DNA from 2 places in the Exiguobacterium sp. H66 genome. Region 2 is predicted to be linked to the other one. Evidence: riboswitches for the same ligand, from Rfam matches in the RefSeq annotation. Region 2 holds a riboswitch; the other holds the start of a gene.
The links. Region 2 has a riboswitch for cyclic di-GMP ahead of KNP88_RS15170 (hypothetical protein). Riboswitches for the same ligand answer to the same signal wherever they lie in the genome.
Positions count from the first base shown of each region.

Region 1: it holds a riboswitch for cyclic di-GMP, as region 2 does, so the genes downstream of both, KNP88_RS05805 (glycoside hydrolase family 191 protein) here and KNP88_RS15170 (hypothetical protein) in region 2, are expected to answer to the same signal.

Region 1 covers NZ_JACSMQ010000002.1:499,906-509,260, reverse strand. Annotated here, with positions in the region: gene KNP88_RS05815 (acylneuraminate cytidylyltransferase family protein) at 1-653, shown strand, start outside; gene galE (UDP-glucose 4-epimerase GalE) at 671-1,645, shown strand; gene KNP88_RS05805 (glycoside hydrolase family 191 protein) at 2,345-3,136, opposite strand; cyclic di-GMP riboswitch class I at 3,244-3,328, opposite strand; gene KNP88_RS05800 (hypothetical protein) at 3,408-4,634, shown strand; gene KNP88_RS05795 (hypothetical protein) at 4,631-5,542, shown strand; gene KNP88_RS05790 (DUF2194 domain-containing protein) at 5,539-7,377, shown strand; gene pelF (GT4 family glycosyltransferase PelF) at 7,374-8,792, shown strand; gene pelG (exopolysaccharide Pel transporter PelG) at 8,773-9,355, shown strand, end outside.
Region 2 covers NZ_JACSMQ010000014.1:2,514-11,868, reverse strand. Annotated here, with positions in the region: gene KNP88_RS15180 (ABC transporter ATP-binding protein) at 1-371, opposite strand, end outside; gene KNP88_RS15175 (NAD(P)/FAD-dependent oxidoreductase) at 555-1,610, shown strand; gene KNP88_RS15170 (hypothetical protein) at 1,688-2,479, opposite strand; cyclic di-GMP riboswitch class I at 2,505-2,588, opposite strand; gene KNP88_RS15165 (hypothetical protein) at 2,828-3,115, shown strand; gene KNP88_RS15160 (DUF2089 family protein) at 3,145-3,438, shown strand; gene KNP88_RS15155 (DUF4305 domain-containing protein) at 3,496-3,729, opposite strand; gene KNP88_RS15150 (CPBP family intramembrane glutamic endopeptidase) at 3,751-4,443, opposite strand; gene groES (co-chaperone GroES) at 4,664-4,948, shown strand; gene groL (chaperonin GroEL) at 4,968-6,608, shown strand; gene KNP88_RS15135 (ATP-binding protein) at 6,908-7,447, shown strand; gene KNP88_RS15130 (GNAT family N-acetyltransferase) at 7,529-8,071, shown strand; gene KNP88_RS15125 (LTA synthase family protein) at 8,310-9,355, opposite strand, start outside.

The DNA of each region.
Region 1 (9,355 bases), on a different contig from region 2:
AAGGGATTCCTAAAAAAAATCTAAAAATTGTTCAAGGAAAAAGGCTTATTGAGTATACATTGGAGGCTGCTATTACTTCAAAGTATATAGATCATATTTTTGTATCTACTGACGATTTAGAGATAGCTAAAGTTGCCACTTCCAATGGAATCAATGTTCCTGAACTCAGACCTGCGCACCTGGCAACGGATAAATCAAAAACGATTGATGCGATAATGCACACGATTGAATATCTTGATACCCATAAAAACGAGAAATTTGACTATGTTATTCTTCTACAACCCACACAACCATTAAGAACAAATCAGCATATTGATGAATCCATCGAATTGATTATAGATAAAAAATGGAACTCTTTAATAGGAGTATCTCCAGTGAAGGATCATCCTTCACTTATTAGAAGTATTTCTACTGACGTTTTAGAGCCTTTAATCAAACAAACAAGCACTATAAGAAGACAAGATTTTAAAGCTTATTTTAAAGTGAACGGTGCTATTTATATTAATAAAATCAATGGAGACTTTAATTCCAATACGAGTCTCAATGATAATAAACATGCCTATATTATGAGTGATTATGAGGATATCGATATTGATGAGATAAGAGATTTGGAATTATTTGATTTTGTATTAACAAAGAGTAAAAGGGATTAAAATAAGGAGGATTTTTTTTGATTTTAGTAGTCGGTGGAGCAGGTTATATCGGAAGTCATGTTGTAAAAAAACTTTTAGATAGCGGTAAAAATGTAGTTGTTTTAGATAATTTAACAACTGGTCATCGTAATTCAATAGATGCTAGAGCAAATTTTTTAGAAGGAGATATTGGTTCTAATCAAAAATTAGATGAGTTATTCTCAAAATATGAGATTGAATCTGTCATGCACTTTGCTGCAAGTAGTTTAGTAGGCGAATCAGTTGAAAATCCGGCTAAATATTATGAGAACAATGTATCCAATACTTTGACTTTATTGACCAAAATGATGGAGTATAATGTAAAAAAATTCATTTTCTCCTCTACTGCTGCTACTTATGGATTAACAGAAGATGAAATGATTACAGAGAAAACGACTTTAAATCCGATCAATCCTTATGGGCGTTCAAAATTAATGATAGAACAAATCGCTCAAGATTTTCATGAAGCCTATCAACTAAATTACGTAGTATTAAGATATTTCAATGCTGCTGGGGCTGATCCCTCAGGAATAATTGGTGAAAATCATGATCCAGAAACTCACTTAATTCCGCTAGTATTAAAAAATCTACTAGGTGAAAGAGAAAACATCACAATATTTGGAGAAGACTACGATACTTTCGATGGTACTTGTATTCGGGATTACATACATGTTAATGATTTAGCTGATGCACATATCTTATCTCTAGAAGCGCTTTTGGCTAACCACTTCGAAACAAAAGTGTACAATTTAGGGAATGGAAACGGGTATTCAGTTAAAGAGATTATAAATATGTGTGAAAAGGTATCTTCTAAAAAAGCCAATATATTAATTGGGGACAGAAGAGATGGTGATCCTTCTAAATTAGTTGCTGATGCTACGAAAATTAAAAAAGAACTAAATTGGAAACCTTTGTTTAATTTAGAAAAGATAGTTCAACACGCTTGGAACTATCATGTTGAAAAAAAACATTAAAGCAAGTCTCAAATAGTTGATACTTTACTAAAGTTCCTAGTTAGGCTTGTATGTATTTTGATATAGGCTTTCGTTCTTAGGCAATGTTATTAAATGCTGACCGGTGGTACTCCCACTTAAACAAGGTTATTTTCTTAGGATATTAGCGTTTCGAATCTATTTTGTGACAGAGAGTATTCGAATACGGAATAGATCGAAGTTAGAACGTCTATACATGAGACGTTTAATTGATTGATGCTACTTCTACGTATCCGTTATTTTCGACTGATATGCTGCGAAGATGACTGGAAGGCTTTTTTGAGACGGCGGACAAAACAAGCGAATCTTGAATGTGACATGACTTTGGGATTATTAATCAATCGTAGCAGTTCATCACCATCTCGCGCACGTTTTGCGTCTTGGAATCTTTGGATAAAGCAGAATAGGATTGAAAGATCCAAATTCGTAGAACAAGTCGGAACATCTGCGATATTCTTCTCGTTGAATAAAAAGAATACTTATGAATAAATGAATCAGATGACGAAAAGAGATCCAAGCGATAACCATCGCCTGGACCTCTTTTTGCGTTCGATGTTTCAATTCGTTGACCTGCCTCTGAAAAGTGACCGGTTTTGTTTTGTGCATCCTGTATAATTGTCTCATGCAGAAGCACTCAGAATTGGAATTGAGTAATCGGTTATGAGATTATATTCAAGTGGTTTAGAATTTATTGTAATTCAGCGTCTTGTTTGATTTTAAGTGAATGAACCCATTCTTTTTCGCGTACTTCGCACTTTTCGCACCTTGCTTAGAAGAAATCGTCAATGTCTTGATGTCTTCTTCTTCGTTCAACTCCTGAAGATCTGCCATCCGGTCTTTTGACCATTGGTCTTTTGCGACCGTCGAGTAGTTGAAGCTTTCCCACATGATGCCATCGATGTACGGGTACGTATGGTATTTTAATGTCCCGAAGCCCCAGTTTTGAATCAATGAGAGGTCCGCATGTTTCGTCTTGACGCTCTTCAAGAAGTTCGTCATCGCGACTTGCTGCTGCTCAAGGATCTTTGGTTGGTCGGCATGTTCGTTGTCGATGTCGCCGACTGTATCCAAGAAGACACCGTCGAGTCCTTTATTGACGACCTGCTTTTCGACTTCTTGCATGAGGACCGCTTGGTAATGCTTCGAGTTGATGTCCATTAAGTATGAATCCCACTCCGCGTAGTGGACACGTTGTCCATCACGGTGAAAGAAATCTGATTCCTTTAATTGTGCCATCAAGTCTGTGTTCCAGTTGTCGGCTTCCATCGTGTTGATGTAGCCATAGACTTTCGTGCCGTACTTTTGAATTTCTGCGATTTGTTTCGCCGAGTAAAAGACCGGTTCGATGATCATGACATCATACTTTTGCATCTTCTTGATTTTTGATTTCGTCGGTGCATCATAGTAGACCTTATACGAGCTGACGGAATCGAGTGGATTCGTTGATTGAGCTTTGCCCGTGATTGGTGTCATTAGTAACACTCCTAAAAAAAGAATGCACAAAAAAGACGTCACGCGTTTGAGTGAGATAATACCCATGGTTAGTAGCCTCCTGATTTTTTATCAGAGAGCGGCTGCGGCATTGCAGACTGGCGATCGGTATCCGAAGATCGACGACCCATGTCTTTGCGCCCTTACTTTTCAGTAAGTTTGCCCTTCTCGATATTTAGTTGTAATTGCCTGTTTGACTAAATCTTACCACTGCTAACAAAAATGTAAATAACTATTTTAAGGAGAGTGTGCCATGATTTACACACAGCATAGAAATACAGTCAAATGGATAGAAATGCTAGCTAGTATTTTACTTATCGGTATTTTTGACTATATGTTTAGCCTTTCGGTCTCGAATTGGGCAATTGATCCGTTAATCTTTTATATTTTATTGTTCGCCCTCCGCTATGGTCTGCTCGGGGCGTTCGTCAGTTTCACGATGACGATGCTGTACCACCTGTTTTTCCTGTCGGTCGAAGGATCAGACATTCTCTTATTTTTATACGACCGGACGGAGCTGAGCTGGATCATCTTCCACTTCCTCGTCGCGATGGTCTGCGGGATTTTCAGTACCTCGTTCCAGGAACGGTACTTGTCGTTACGGCTCCGCCACGAAGAAGTCGTCGAAGAAAACAACCACTTGCTCGAGACGGTCGAAAAGCTCCGGCTGTCGCAGTCGACGATGCAAAAGAAGGTCCTCGACTCGGATCATACATTAACGAAAATCTACCAAGTCGGACTCGAGCTCGACCAAACGGCGGCCGACATCGTCCGCGATCGCCTCGTCGATGTCTTGAAACGTTCGTTCAAGGCAGAGAATCTTGCCATCTATCACGTCGATGCGTCAAAACGGACGTTACGACTTCACGTCCGGTTCGGTGAGAAAGAGGTCTTGCCGCAAACACTATTCATCGATCCGTCGACCGGCATCTACCAACGGATGTTCAAGACGAATGCGATCTCAATCCGAACGATGGACGAGACGGACGTCCCGTTACTGATCGCACCGATCCGCTACGACGGGAAGATTCAGGAAGTCGTCGTCATCCAGGCGATCGACTTTAACCGCCTGACGAGTTACGAGATGAACATCATGCAGTTGATTCTCGACTGGACCGGGACACGAATCGAAAAAGCGTTGACGATGGAATGGAATGCATCGCGTGGTGATTTGATTGAAGGAACACGGATTTATCAAATCGAGCCATTCAATAAGAAGGTTGCACTCCAACAACACCGGGCTGAACATTACGATCAACCCTACAGTACGGTCGTCTTGCCGGTCGAACAGGTCCGACTGTCGTTGATTGAAATGGAATTAATCTTACGCCAGTCGATGCGGGAAATCGACATCATCGGCTATGACGAGACGAATCAAATGCTCCACTTCCTCTTACCGGGAACACCGCAAGAGAACGCTGAAGGATTCAAGCAACGGATTAAAGAGTTGTTCGCACGAAAAGGAGGGAATCTTGGATGATGATGTTCTTCGTCCTGTTATTTTTCCTGATTCATGCCGTCATCGTCTTCCTCGTCACGAAACTGATCACGGTACGGATGGATCCGGCACAGCGTGGTCTCGTCAAATGGATCGCGCTGATTTGTTATTTCGTCCCGCTGCTCGGTGAACTGTTCGGTCTCGTCAGTTGGCTGATCGCAAGACGATACGCGTCAGACAAGACGTTGCTCGACTACGATGACTACATCGAGTTCGACGTCGTCAACCTCGAAGGACTGCAACAACAGGCGGCCGACAACATCGATTTGGTGCCGATGGGCGAAGCGATGGCGATGGACGCGAAGGAACGGAAACAATCGATCGTCCGTTTGACGACGACATCGATTGCCGACTCCGGGAAGTACCTCCAGTTCGGGCTCGACCATGCCGACTCGGAGACGGTCCACTACGCGGCGACGGTCCGCAATACGTTATATGACCGGTACGAAGCGACGATTAAAAGTCGCGAGGAACAACTTAATCCGGGGCATGTCACGACGTATTACCACGTGATTGACGCCTTCGAAGCCTTCATCGAAAGTGGACTGCTCGACGACAGCATGCAAAAACGGATCTTTGATCGGTTCGGATCGTACTTACAAGACATGCGGATTCAGTATCCGACGGACGCGACGTGCTTGAAGGCGTGCGGCAAGCTCGCACTCGCAAAAGGCGACGTCGCGGACGGACTCGGCTACTATGAACGCTTGATCATGCACTACCCGGAGCAAGCGGACGGCTACATGCTGGCGATCGAATATCACTTCACGAGAGGGGACTGGACGAAGCTGGCCCCGCTCGTGACACAACTAAAAACACACGTCGCACCGGACGACATTCCGGACGACAAACGCTACATTTTGGACCGGCTGGAAGGAGTGGAACTATGAAAAAATCAATCACGACCTACGTCGTCGCCGTCTTTGCGATTCTGCTCGTCACGATCGGCGTCGTCCAGTTGTTACGTCTTGATTATGGACATCGCCTGATTCCGACCGAGGAGACGCAACAAAAGACGTTTCAGACGATGTCGGGCAAGGAGGGACAGATGGACGGACAACCGTTACAAGTCTATATCCATCAGGATAAAGGCGAGCTCTCAAAAAGTGTCTTGACGAACTTTAAATATGCACTGAAGTATGCGAAAGTTCCATATACGAATATCTCAATCAAAGAAATCGAACAATTGAAGCCGTCCGAGCGGACCGTGCTCGTTTTGTCCGGCGAACATTCGCGTGACTGGCCGTACGAGACGATTCGTCAATTCGTCAAAGACGGCGGGCGGCTCTACATCGCAGGACGCTTCATCAATCAGGACTGGGCGGAGCTCGTCGGGGTGAAACAGTTCGGTGATTTCAAAGACGACATCTACGGGTTGACCTTCAAAGAAGAGATCTTCCCGGGATTCATCGATTTACCGGACTCGACGAACTTGTTCTCCCACAGCATCGCCGACGTCGAGCTGCTACCAAAGGCTGACGTCAAAATCACGGCGTCCGGTGAACCGATTCTTTGGACATCAGCGTACGGCAAGGGAACAGTCCTGTTCTGGAACACGACGTCGCTTGCGGAGAAAAACTCACGCGGACTGATGCTTCAGACCTTAGCATTGATGTTCCCGTCGTTTGTCAGCCAACAAGTGGCAATCAAGGTCGCCCATCTGGACGACTTCCCGTCACCGGTCCCCGGCAATACGAACGCCGCAATCGAGAAGACCTACAACCGGACGATCAAGGAGTTCTTTAAAGAAATCTGGTGGCGTGACATGAAACGAATCGCCGACGAACAAGATGTCACCTATACCGGCTTTCTCATCGGCAGCTATAAGAATACGACAGAAGAGACGACGGACGACTTGTCGGAAAAAATCCGCACGCCGATGCTCAACTATGGGCGGGGCCTGCTGAAGATGGGCGGTGAAATCGGACTGCACGGCTTCAATCACCAGCCCCTCGTCGTCGCCGGTGAGACGCTTGATCCGAACCTCGGTTATGTCCCGTGGAAGAATCAGGACGAGATGGAGAGTGCGTTAAAGAAGGTCATCGGGACGCACGATTATTACTTCCCGAACGAGTCGATTCAAAGTTATGTCCCACCGTCGAACATCATCAACGAGACGGGTTTGACGGCACTCAATGATGTCTTTAAAGACAAGTTGATCGTCGCCTCGCTCTACTCAGGAGATCCGTCGATGGGCAGCTACATCCAAGAGTTCGGACCGGACCCGGTCCATCAAAATCTGTACAACTTCCCGCGAATCTCGAGCGGTTACAACGAGACGGCAGAAGATACGTTCGTCATGGCGGACGCCGTCGCGAACTTCGGTATGTTCAGCCACTTCATCCACCCGGATGACGTGCTCGACGAAGACCGGTCGAAAGGGAAGGGCTGGGCAGAAATGGAGAAGACGATGGAAGCGATGTTCCGCGACGTCAAGACGATGTATCCGTACCTCGAGAGCTTGACCCAGTACGAAGCGTATGAAAAATACGTCCAGTACCAACAGTCGGACATCAACGTCACCTATACGGACAAGACGATTGAAATCAACGGGACGAACATGTTGAATCCATCGGTCATGCTCGTCCGTATCGCTCCGGGGCACCACCTCAAGACGGGGACGTTCGATTTCGGAACGGTTCGCGCGCTTGCAGGCGAGACGTTGTATCAAGTCACGTTGACGAAAGCAACGGTCACGCTACCGATTGAGGAGGGGACAGAATGAAGATTGGTCTAGTCGTCGAAGGGAGCTACCCCTACGTCAGCGGCGGTGTCGCGAGCTGGGTCCACATGGTGATCCAGCAGATGCCGATGCATCAGTTCGAAATCATCGCCATCACACCGACGCAACTGACGGAAGCGGATTATAAATACAACTTACCGGACAACGTGGCGGGTGTGACGAACCTCTCACTCGATCTCAAATACGACCGTCCGAAACCGAAGCACGTCCTGTCGGCAGAACAAGGGCGATTGATTCAACAATGGATGACGTTCCAGCACGTCGAAGCACCGGTCTTCCCGATCTTCGAACAAGCGATCGGGACGTCGGAACACTTCTTCGCGAGCCGGCTCTTCTTCGAGCTCGTCAAGACGAGTTACGAGACGGAAAAACAATCCGGCTCCTTCATCGACTACCTCTGGATGTGGCGGAGCATGTATACGCCGGTCCTCGAGTTACTGCAGGCGGAGTTACCGCAAGTCGACTTGATTCACTCGGCGTCGACCGGATATGCCGGACTCGTCGCAAGTGCGATCAAACAACGCCAAGGCGTGCCGTACATCTTGACGGAGCACGGCATCTACTCGCGGGAGCGGGAAGAGGAGCTGTTGCAAGCGACGTGGATTCCGGTCGAATACCGGGCACACTGGATTCGCTTCTTCCACCATTTGTCGGCGGAAGCTTATCAGGAAGCGGATGACGTCATCACGCTGTTCGACCGCAACGGCGAACTGCAACAGGAACTCGGGGCACCTGCGGCGAAGCTGCGGATCATCCCGAACGGTATCGATGCCGTCCGTCTGTCGAGTTTACCGGTCGTCGAGAAGGGACCGATCCTGAAGATTGGTGCCATCGTCCGCGTCGTCCCGATCAAGGACATCAAGACGATGATTCATGCGGCGAAGGTCCTGCAAGAGATGGACGTCGCGTTCGAGCTGACGATCATGGGACCGCTCGACGAGGACGAGGAATATGCGACCGAGTGCCAACAGTTGATCGAGCAGTTCGAACTTGATCCGTATGTGACGCTCGCCGGCAAGGTCGACATCGCAGCCTACTTGCCGACGTTTGACGTCTGCTTGTTGACGAGCATCTCGGAAGGACAACCGCTCGCCGTCCTCGAAGGCATGGCAGCCGGTGTCCCGTGGATCGTGACCGATGTCGGAGCTTGCTCCGAATTGATTAACGGACGCGAAGACGACCCTTACGGACCAGCCGGTTTCGTCGTCCCGCCGGTCAATCCCGGACGGATCGCCGAGCGCTGTGCCTGGTTCGCTACGCATCGCGCGGATGCGAAAAAACTCGGGGAGAACGGCAAAAAACGGGCCTTGAAATACTATCAGACACATCAGTTCATCGCCGAGTATGTGGCACTTTATGAAGAAAGGGGGCTGGCATATGGCGGGCATCGGGTTTAAGCTCCAAAAGCTGTTCCAGGAAGATTATTTTTCAGCACGTCTGAAGGCGTACGCCTTCGCAGGGCTCGTCACATCCGGTCCCTGGTTGATCGTCATCGTCACGATCGCCTTGACGCAGTGGTTGACGACGTACTTATCGATTGCTTCGTTCGAGGAACGGACGACGTTCAACTTGACGATTTCCTACTGCTTCATCTTTTCACAAGTCATCCTCGGGATTCAGCAACTCGTCGTCACGCGGTATCTCGCCGATTGTTTTTATGAGAAGCGTTACAAGGAAATCTTCCCGACGTTCATCGGGATGACGAAGATGACGATCGCGATTGCCGCCGTCTTCTACGTGATTTTCCTGACGTTCTCCGAGTTGCCGTTCCTGTCGAACTTGTTAATTTTGATTCTCTTTTTGACGATCAACCTGATTTGGGTGCAGTTCTTATTCCTGAGTGCGGCGAAGTTTTATCAAGCCGTCGCCTACAGCTTTTTAGGGGGAGCGGCAGTGTCGATCATCTCCGTCCTCTTGATTGACCGCTTCTTAATGCCGTACTTGACGGCACCGTTCGCGA
Region 2 (9,355 bases):
AACGCCCAGTCAATGATCTCGTAATCATGTTTCGTTAAGCGACCAAATCCTTTTTGATAAGGAAAACGACCGTATGAGACGAGCTCTGCGACCGTTAGACCGCTTGCACTTTCCGGTGTCTGAGGCAGGATCGCCATTTTCCGGGCAAGCAGCTTTGTACTTTCCTTCGCAATATCGAGACCGTCAAGCAGGGCACGACCAGACTGATGGGGGATGATTCGGGTCATCGCTTTCAATAAGGTCGATTTACCGCAACCATTCGCACCGATGATTGTCGTGATTTGCCGATCCGGAATCTGAACCGTCAAGTCTTTGACGATGGTACGATCTCCGTATCCGATACTGATTTCTTCTGTTGCTAGACGTACCATACGCAGAGGCTCCTTCTCGCTTAAAGCTGTTTTCATTGATAATGATTATCACTATCGTCTCCCTAACCATACCAGTCTCATAAAAACGCTGTCAACATTTTTTCTTGTCTTCAAGAGATGTTCACGTTATCATTGGGAATGAGAATGATAATCAGTCGTAGTCGAGAGCGAGGAGTGAGTGAGATGGAACAGCAGGAATTGTTTGATGTAACGGTAATTGGTGGAGGCCCGGCCGGGTTATACTCGACTTTCTATAGCGGATTACGCGGGATGAAGACGAAAATCATTGAATACCAGGCAGAGCTTGGTGGCAAGATTCATGTTTATCCGGAGAAGATGATTTGGGATGTCGGGGGACAGCCACCCATTACCGGAGCGAAGCTGATCGAGCAACTCGTCGAACAAGGCTTAACGTTTAATCCGTCCGTGCACCTGAATGAAAAAATCATTTCAATCGCAAAAGACGTATTCGGAAACTTCGTCCTCGAAGCGGAGTCGGGAGAAATTCATTATTCGAAGACAGTCATCGTCGCTGTCGGCGGCGGAATCCTCAATCCCCAAAAACTGAAGATTGAAGGGGCCGAACGGTACGAAGTGTCGAACTTGAACTATACCGTCAAATCGATTGAGCGGTTTAAAGATAAGACGGTCCTGATTTCAGGTGGCGGGAACTCAGCGATCGACTGGGCGAACGAGCTCGAACCGATTGCGAAAAAAGTTTACGTCACATACCGGAAAGACTGTTTCACAGGTCACGAGGCACAAGTCGACCAACTCGTCCGAAGCTCAGCCGTCTGTCTCCTCAACACGACAATTCATAAGTTGATCGCAAGCGACGATCACCACCGGATTGCGTCCGTCGAATTGATTGATTGTGCGACGGACGTGACAAACATCGTTGACGTCGATGAAGTCATCATCAACCATGGCTACGAACGGGAAGCAGAGTTGCTCGCGAACTCGGAACTCGACATCAAACAAGTCGACGACTTTTACATCGCCGGTAACGCGTCGAGCGAATCAAGTGTACCGGGATTGTATGCAGCAGGAGATATTTTGACGCATGACGGCAAGGTGAACTTGATTTCGGGTACATTCCAGGACGCGGCAAATGCCGTCAACCGGGCGAAGCAGTTCATTGAACCGGATGCTGCCAAAGTCGCGATGGTCTCATCCCACAATGAAGTTTTCAAAAAACGGAACCGTGAATTGATTCAAGAAATGGTCAACGAAAAGTAAAAAACACCTGTCTTAAAGATCGCCCCTCGTCACATGGACGTCGGTCGTCTTTAGAGCAGGTGTTTTTTGTTTAAGGATTAATCTTCATCTTCATCTTCATGCTCGTCGTCCGAGTCATCATCTGAATCATCATCTTCGTCCTGACCTTGATCATCGTCTTGCTCGTCTTCTTCAACGTGACGGTGCTCTGATTTCGTTTCTTCGTGATCGAAGTACTCGAGTTCAATCTCCAACTCGTAAGAACCAGAGAGAGCGAATAAGCTGACGAGTTGTGCCCGTAATTCCTCTTCCGTCATCTTCGGATGTGACTCGATGAACTGAATCAATTGGCGGACACGGGTTTCATCGACCGTTGCGTCATTCGTTTTGACACGCAGCTGACTCTTCTTCTTTTTAAACTGGTATTTAATCTGACTTTGCGTCGTCTCTGTCGCGAGAGCAATCTTCATTTTTTTCAGCATATCTTCATAGCGGTGACCGGCCTTGTTGCGTTCTTTGCCATCGAGAATTCCATCACCATCAGAATCCCGTTTATATGGTTTTGTCCCAAGCTCGAGTTCGATGGCGTTAGTTAAGCCATCACGGTCCGGATCTTCATGTGCGTCGCTGATCTTATCGCGGTCGCTGTCTTTCTTCCGTGGATTGAGTTTGAGCTTATATTCGGTGTAGTTGCTTAAGCCGTCATGATCCGTATCTTGCTGCGCAAGTTTTTTCCCTTTAAGCTTGTACTTCTTTTCCCAGCTGTCATGGATTCCGTTCTTGTTGCGGTCATGCTTCGATGTTTTACTCTTGGCATCGATTGAGCCGAGCGGCGTCAGCATCAACGCACAAGCGAGGCCGGCAGTAACGACATAATTGATTTTTTTCATGTGAACGTAGTCTCCTTTTGTGAACTTCGGTAACTGGCAAGCATAGCTTGAAGCGGTAGCCCCTATAGTTTTGCGTCACCACATTTCTGTGGGTTTGCCCGTTCGATTCCGGTGAAGAACCGTATATTCAGTATAAGTGATTTGTTTCTATGGATAGATAAGGGTTTTCGATAATGAGTCAGTAAAATATAAATTATTTGAAGTGAGATAATAAATATATTCTAAACCACTTTTTTTAATAAAAGTAACTATTTTTAAAATAATATTTAAATTAAATTAAACTATATTGACTTTTTATTTAATATAATTCATATTTGGATTATATTAAATAGAAGTGGGGTCTAGTTTATGGGGAGTTTATCGATTGCGATTGGTGTTATTATTTTCATGGTTGGACAATTTTATTTATCTAGGAAAAATGGAAAGCTCGCGTGGCTATTACCGGTACTGATTGTACTCGCTGGGATATACACCTATTTCTATGGAGGCGTCTGGTCTGAGGACAAAAAATCTTTAATACAAATCGGTACAATGATTAGTACTTCGACGTTGATTGGTATTGGATTGGATGGGGAAAAAGCGCGTAAAAAACGTTTGAAGCAGGAAAAGGATCGACTCGAAGTGCAAGATTTGTAACGTAAAAATAGATAGAGGAGTACACTACAATGGACAGAAATGAAGTTCCTCCATGGGTATTGGCATTAGAACAAGAACATCTTGAATTCATACGGAAGTTTGTTTTAAATTCAGGATCGCTTAAAGATATGGCAGCTGCGTATCAAGTCTCGTATCCGACGGTTCGAACGAAGCTGAATCAACTCATTCAACGGATTGAGTCAGTACAGGAAGATGATGTCGAATTCGTTAACATGATTAAGAACCTTGTCATCGATGAGCGGATTAGTTTAGATGTCGCGAAAGTAATCATTGATAAGTATCGAATGGATAAATCTCATTAAAAGAAAACAAGCGCGTCTTCGAATAGCGAAGGCGCGCTTGTTGATGAAAATACTTACTTATTCTTTATCATTTTTTTTGTTTTGTTCCTTCTCAATCATCTTCTTCGCGGCCATCCGGAAGCGGAAAATCAAATAGAGACGGTAAAAGTCGATTGCTGCGAACAGCGTCAACAGAATCGTCCAAAAGTTAAAGACGGTTCCTGCCTCGATCGAGTTGCTGTACGCGAGGTACATGAAGAGAATACCGAACAGGGCATAAAATAATGCCATGAAGTTTGAGCCTTGGCGCATGAAAACACTACCTTTCGTAAGTTAAGTCATTGCATAGAGTGCGAGTACGACAATTCCGTTATTGAAAACGTGAATCGCAATCGGTGCTATGATGCGGCGCGTTTTGACGAAGACGAGTGAGAAAACAAAACTCATCGCGACATAAATCAAAAACTTGTTGTCTCCGTGGATGAACCCGAAGATAACACCACTGAGAACGAAGCTGAAGACGAAGTTCAGTTTTGTCGACAAGTTCCCGAACATAATGTGGCGGAATAAAAATTCTTCCATAATCGGTCCGAGTAAGACGACCATCAGCTGTAAAATCGGGATGACTTGGATTGCTTTCATGATGTCATCCGTATTTTGTGATTTCGCGACGTTTTCGAGTCCACCAGACATCCAGGCATCAAGCAGGTTGACGCTAATCAGTAAGGCGTAAAGCAACACGATTCCGATCCCGATCCACTTTAATGTGTCAATCGGATCCGTCTGATTGCCCTCTGCTTTCCACTTCTGCCAGTCAGGACGAAGACAGAAGAACGAGACGATGACGGCAACGGTAAAGCCAATCGCAAGCCACCAGCCGAGGACACCCGGAATTTGGCTTTTTGAGAGAAAGCTCGGGAATGTTGCCGGTACGAGCTGGACGATCAAATAAATCACAATCGGAATGATGTGACGGATTTGCCACTTATCAGCCATGTTGAACGGCAGATTGACGGAATTTTTCATCGGTCGGGACACAACTCCTTTGTATTGAAGGTACTGTCCCGATTGTAACAAACAAACCGACCGGGCGCACGAATGGTGATGGTTCAAAGATGGCGATTTCGGGAAAACGGATAAGGGTTCAGGGTTGAATTTCGATTGAAAACCGTTTAAGATAAAAATATGTTAGCACTCCATTAAAGTGAGTGCTAAAAAACAGTCATTTTCAAGGAGGATGTTTCGCATGTTAAAACCACTTGGTGATCGCATCGTGATCGAAGTCGTTAAAAAAGAAGAAACAACACTCGGAGGAATCGTTCTTCCTGGGTCAGCGAAAGAAAAGCCACAAGAGGGTAAAGTCATCGCTGTCGGTACAGGCCGTGTGACAGAGCAGGGTGTACGTGTACCACTTGAAGTGAACGTCGGCGACCATGTCATCTACGCGCAGTACGCCGGGTCAGAAGTCAAAGTCGATGGCAATGAATACTTAATCTTACGCGAAAGCGATATTTTAGCAGTAGCACAATAATAAAAGGGGGATTTCAGTCATGGCAAAAGATATCTTATTCAGTGAAGAAGCACGCCGCGCGATGCTCCGCGGTGTCGACGCATTAGCAGACGCAGTCAAAGTGACGATCGGACCAAAAGGACGTAACGTCGTCCTCGAACGTAAATTCGGTTCACCACTCATCACGAACGATGGTGTGACGATCGCAAAAGAAATCGAACTTGAAGACCACTTTGAAAACATGGGTGCGAAGCTCGTCGCGGAAGTCGCGTCGAAAACGAACGAAATCGCAGGGGATGGTACGACAACAGCGACAGTCCTCGCACAAGCGATGATTCGTGAAGGACTCAAAAACGTCACAGCGGGCGCGAACCCGATGGTCATCCGTAAAGGAATCGAAAAAGCGGTCCGCCGTGCCGTCGAAGAGCTCCACGCCATTGCAAAACCAATCGAAGGCAAAGAAGCGATCGCACAAGTTGCGGCAATTTCTGCTGCTGACGAAGAAGTCGGTCAATTGATCGCGGAAGCAATGGAACGTGTCGGTCAGGACGGTGTCATCACGATTGAAGAATCACGCGGCTTCACGACAGAACTCGACGTTGTTGAAGGGATGCAGTTCGACCGTGGTTACGCGTCACCATACATGATCACGGATTCCGACAAGATGGAAGCGGTCCTTGAGAACCCGTACATCTTAGTCACAGATAAAAAAATCTCGAACATCCAGGAAATCTTGCCGGTCCTCGAGCAAGTCGTCCAACAAAATAAACCGCTCTTAATCATCGCGGAAGACGTCGAAGGCGAAGCACTCGCGACACTCGTCGTCAACAAACTCCGTGGTACGTTCAACGCGGTTGCGGTGAAAGCACCGGGCTTCGGTGACCGCCGTAAAGCAATGCTCGAAGACATCTCGATCGTCACAGGCGCAGAATTGATCACAGAAGAGCTCGGTCTTGATTTGAAAGAAACACAAATCATGCAACTCGGTCGTGCGTCGAAAGTCGTCGTCTCAAAAGACAACACGACAATCGTTGAAGGACACGGACACAGTGATTCAATCGAAGCACGTGTCGGCGCCATTCGTGCGCAAATCGAAGAAACATCAAGCGACTTCGATCGTGAAAAACTGCAAGAGCGTCTTGCAAAACTTGCAGGCGGCGTTGCCGTCGTTAAAGTCGGGGCAGCAACAGAAACAGAATTGAAAGAACGCAAGCTCCGGATTGAAGATGCACTCAACGCGACACGTGCAGCCGTCGAAGAAGGAATCGTTGCCGGTGGGGGAACAGCCTTCATCCACGTCACGAAAGCCGTCGAATCGATTCTTGCTGTCTCAACAGGCGACGAAGCGACAGGCGTCAACATCGTTCTCCGTGCGCTCGAAGCACCACTCCGTCAAATCGCGGAAAACGCCGGTCAAGAAGGTTCAGTCATCGTCGAGCGTCTCAAACATGAAGCGCAAGGCATGGGCTACAACGCCGCGACAGACGAATACGTCGACATGATTGAAGCGGGAATCGTCGACCCGGCGAAAGTGACGCGTTCAGCACTTCAAAACGCAGCGTCTGTTTCAGCGATGTTCTTGACGACGGAAGCGGTCATCGCCGATAAACCAGAACCAGCCGGATCTGCTCCTGCAATGCCTGATATGGGCGGCATGGGTGGAATGGGCGGCATGATGTAATATAAGCATTCAACCCGTTGATTGGTAGAATTAGATCGAAGGATTGCTATTCTACTTTTGATTTTTGGGAAGACCCTTTGTAAGTTCACTGAACTTATAGAGGGTCTCTTTTTTGTTTCGTTAATATAGAATTTTATTGAGAACTGCTTTAAATATCAGGGTTTCAATTGAATTGTATGCGTCTACTTCTGATGGTTTTGGGGATTAGAGTAAATTTTTTTGTTGAAATATAATCTGGGAGCAGGAAAATTATATAATTAGAAACCGGATAAACAAAGAATCTATAAAGGAGAAGAAAAATGAAAAATAAAATTCATATCATGGGAGCTTCGGGATCTGGAACGTCAACACTGGGTAAAGCTTTAGCAGAAGTTCTTCCCCACAAAATTTTTGATACAGATGATTACTTTTGGATATCTAAATTTACCGAACAACGACCTATACCTGACAGAATAAAAATGCTAAAGAATGATTTATCACAATCCGAACAGTGGATTTTATCGGGAGCCACGGTAAACTGGGGAGATTATTTCACGTCTTATTTCGATCTCGTTATTTTCTTGTGGGTTCCATCGGAAATTAGACTCGAAAGATTGCAGAAGCGAGAAATCGAAAGATATGGGAAAGAAGTATTACCGGATGGGGATAAGCATGAACAATCGCAAATTTTTTTGGAGTGGGCTTCACTATATGATTATGCTGGTCCAGAAGTTAGAAGCAAAGTTCTGCATGAGCAGTGGATGAATGAATTATCTTGCCCGATATTAAGAATTGAAGGTGATTACTCGGTTGAAGAATGTGTGGCGATGGTTAAGGGGTACTTGAGTAAGTCATATTAAAATTAACTCTAAATTGAGAAGAAACTTTCGATATTTAACTGAAGAATTAACTTGGAAAATACATAGTGAAGGGTGAAATTAATGAATCAATCTAAAAAAATCGTGATTCGGCCTTTAAAAGATCAATTTATAACAATCATCAACAACACAAATGAATCTTTCCCGGTCATCGGCAAAATTCTCCCGAGTTTTTCGAACGGTCTTTGGTCATATGAAGAACAGTTATACGATGCTCCATCAGAAATCTGTTTCCCGGATGACAAACTGGATTGGTCTACTTATATCGATAGCAGTGAAAAAATTATTTTGTTAGCATTTCATGAGAATGAATGCATTGGACAAATCCGTCTCGTCAAAGACTGGAATCGTTTGGCCTACATTGAAAATATCGCTATCCGAAGCAGTTTCCGGAAAAATGGTGTCGGCCATTTGTTGCTTGAAGCAGCCGAAACCTGGGCGAAGGAACAGTCGTTGATCGGCTTATCGCTTGAAGCGCAAAACGATAATTTGATTGCCTGCCGTTTTTACGTAAAAGAAGGATTTGTACTTGGTGGGGTAGATACGCTGAAACAGTCTGCTAATCCGGAAATTGATATCACGTTGTACTGGTATAAACTTTTTTAAACGGTAATGACGTACACACTCATATGAATAGAACAGAGGGAGCCGCAATTAACATCCGGCTCCCTCTGTTCGTTTGACAGAAATCATTTGATTCACGCGACTCCTGCAGGAAAAAGCACAAGGTGACTTGTGCTGTCAGAGACAAACAAGACCCACTTTCCTGTCTCAATGGGACAGGAAAACTGGCTTGTGTCTCGCCTGAGGAAAGCGCGTGGAAAAAAATGATTTTTTGATTCGCCTATTGTTCCAAGCCGTTCTTCTCAATGATAGCATCTGACAAGCGTAAATCCTTCCGGACATCCGCTTGTTTTTTACATAAATCAAGGTCGACTTTGCTTGTCGTCGAGACGTCATAACAGACACCGTTGCCGGCTTTTTTCGTTAAGTCCGCTTCATAATAATAGTTTTGATACCGGAACGAGCCGTCGCGGAACGCCGTCACGTTCGGTTCATCATCGACGAGCGAGTTGCCCATCATGTAGGATGACTCGAGGTTGAGCAAGTCGACAATCGTCGGGGCGATATCGATTTGTCCGCCGTTTTCTTTAATTACTTGTCCGTCCTGTTGATTCGGTTTCTTGATGAACAGCGGGACTTGGCGATCGAGTTCGAACAGGTCGACCGGGTTGTCGATTCCGGCTTTCTCCCGCAGTTCGCTGCCTTCGTTCGTCAAGCCGCTGTCGTGGTCGCCGTAAAAGATTACAAGGGCATCATCCCACATGTTTTTCGCTTTCAATTCATCAATCATCAGTCCGACACCTTGATCGACATAATGAACGGTCTGGTAATACCGTTTCAGCATCGGATCGTCGTACCCTGTTAAGTCGAGTTCGCGTTCGTCTTTTGGAATCTCATACGGCGTATGACTCGTCAAGGCGACAAGGAACGAGAAGAACGGCTCTTGTAACGTCTCCATATGTTCGATCGATTTCGTCAAAAATTGTTGATCATTTAATGCCATTCCGATTTCTTTGTTGTCGGGGTAGTCTTTGTTGCTGAAAAAGTGATTGAATCCGAGATTGTCGTAAACTTTGTCCCGGTTCCAAAACCCTTTGTCGTAGGCATGCATTGCGGCTGTGTCATAGCCGCTGTCTTTTAACAGTTGCGGTAAGGCGCCGAACTCATTGTCCGGGAAACGGGTGTAGACCGAGCCCGACTTCAACGGGTACAGTGACGTATTCGTAATGAATTCCGCATCCGACGTCCGTCCTTCGTGCGTTTGGTGATAAAACGACTCGAAGTAGAGCGACTCCTGTTTGAGTTCGTTTAAGTGCGGTGTCAGTT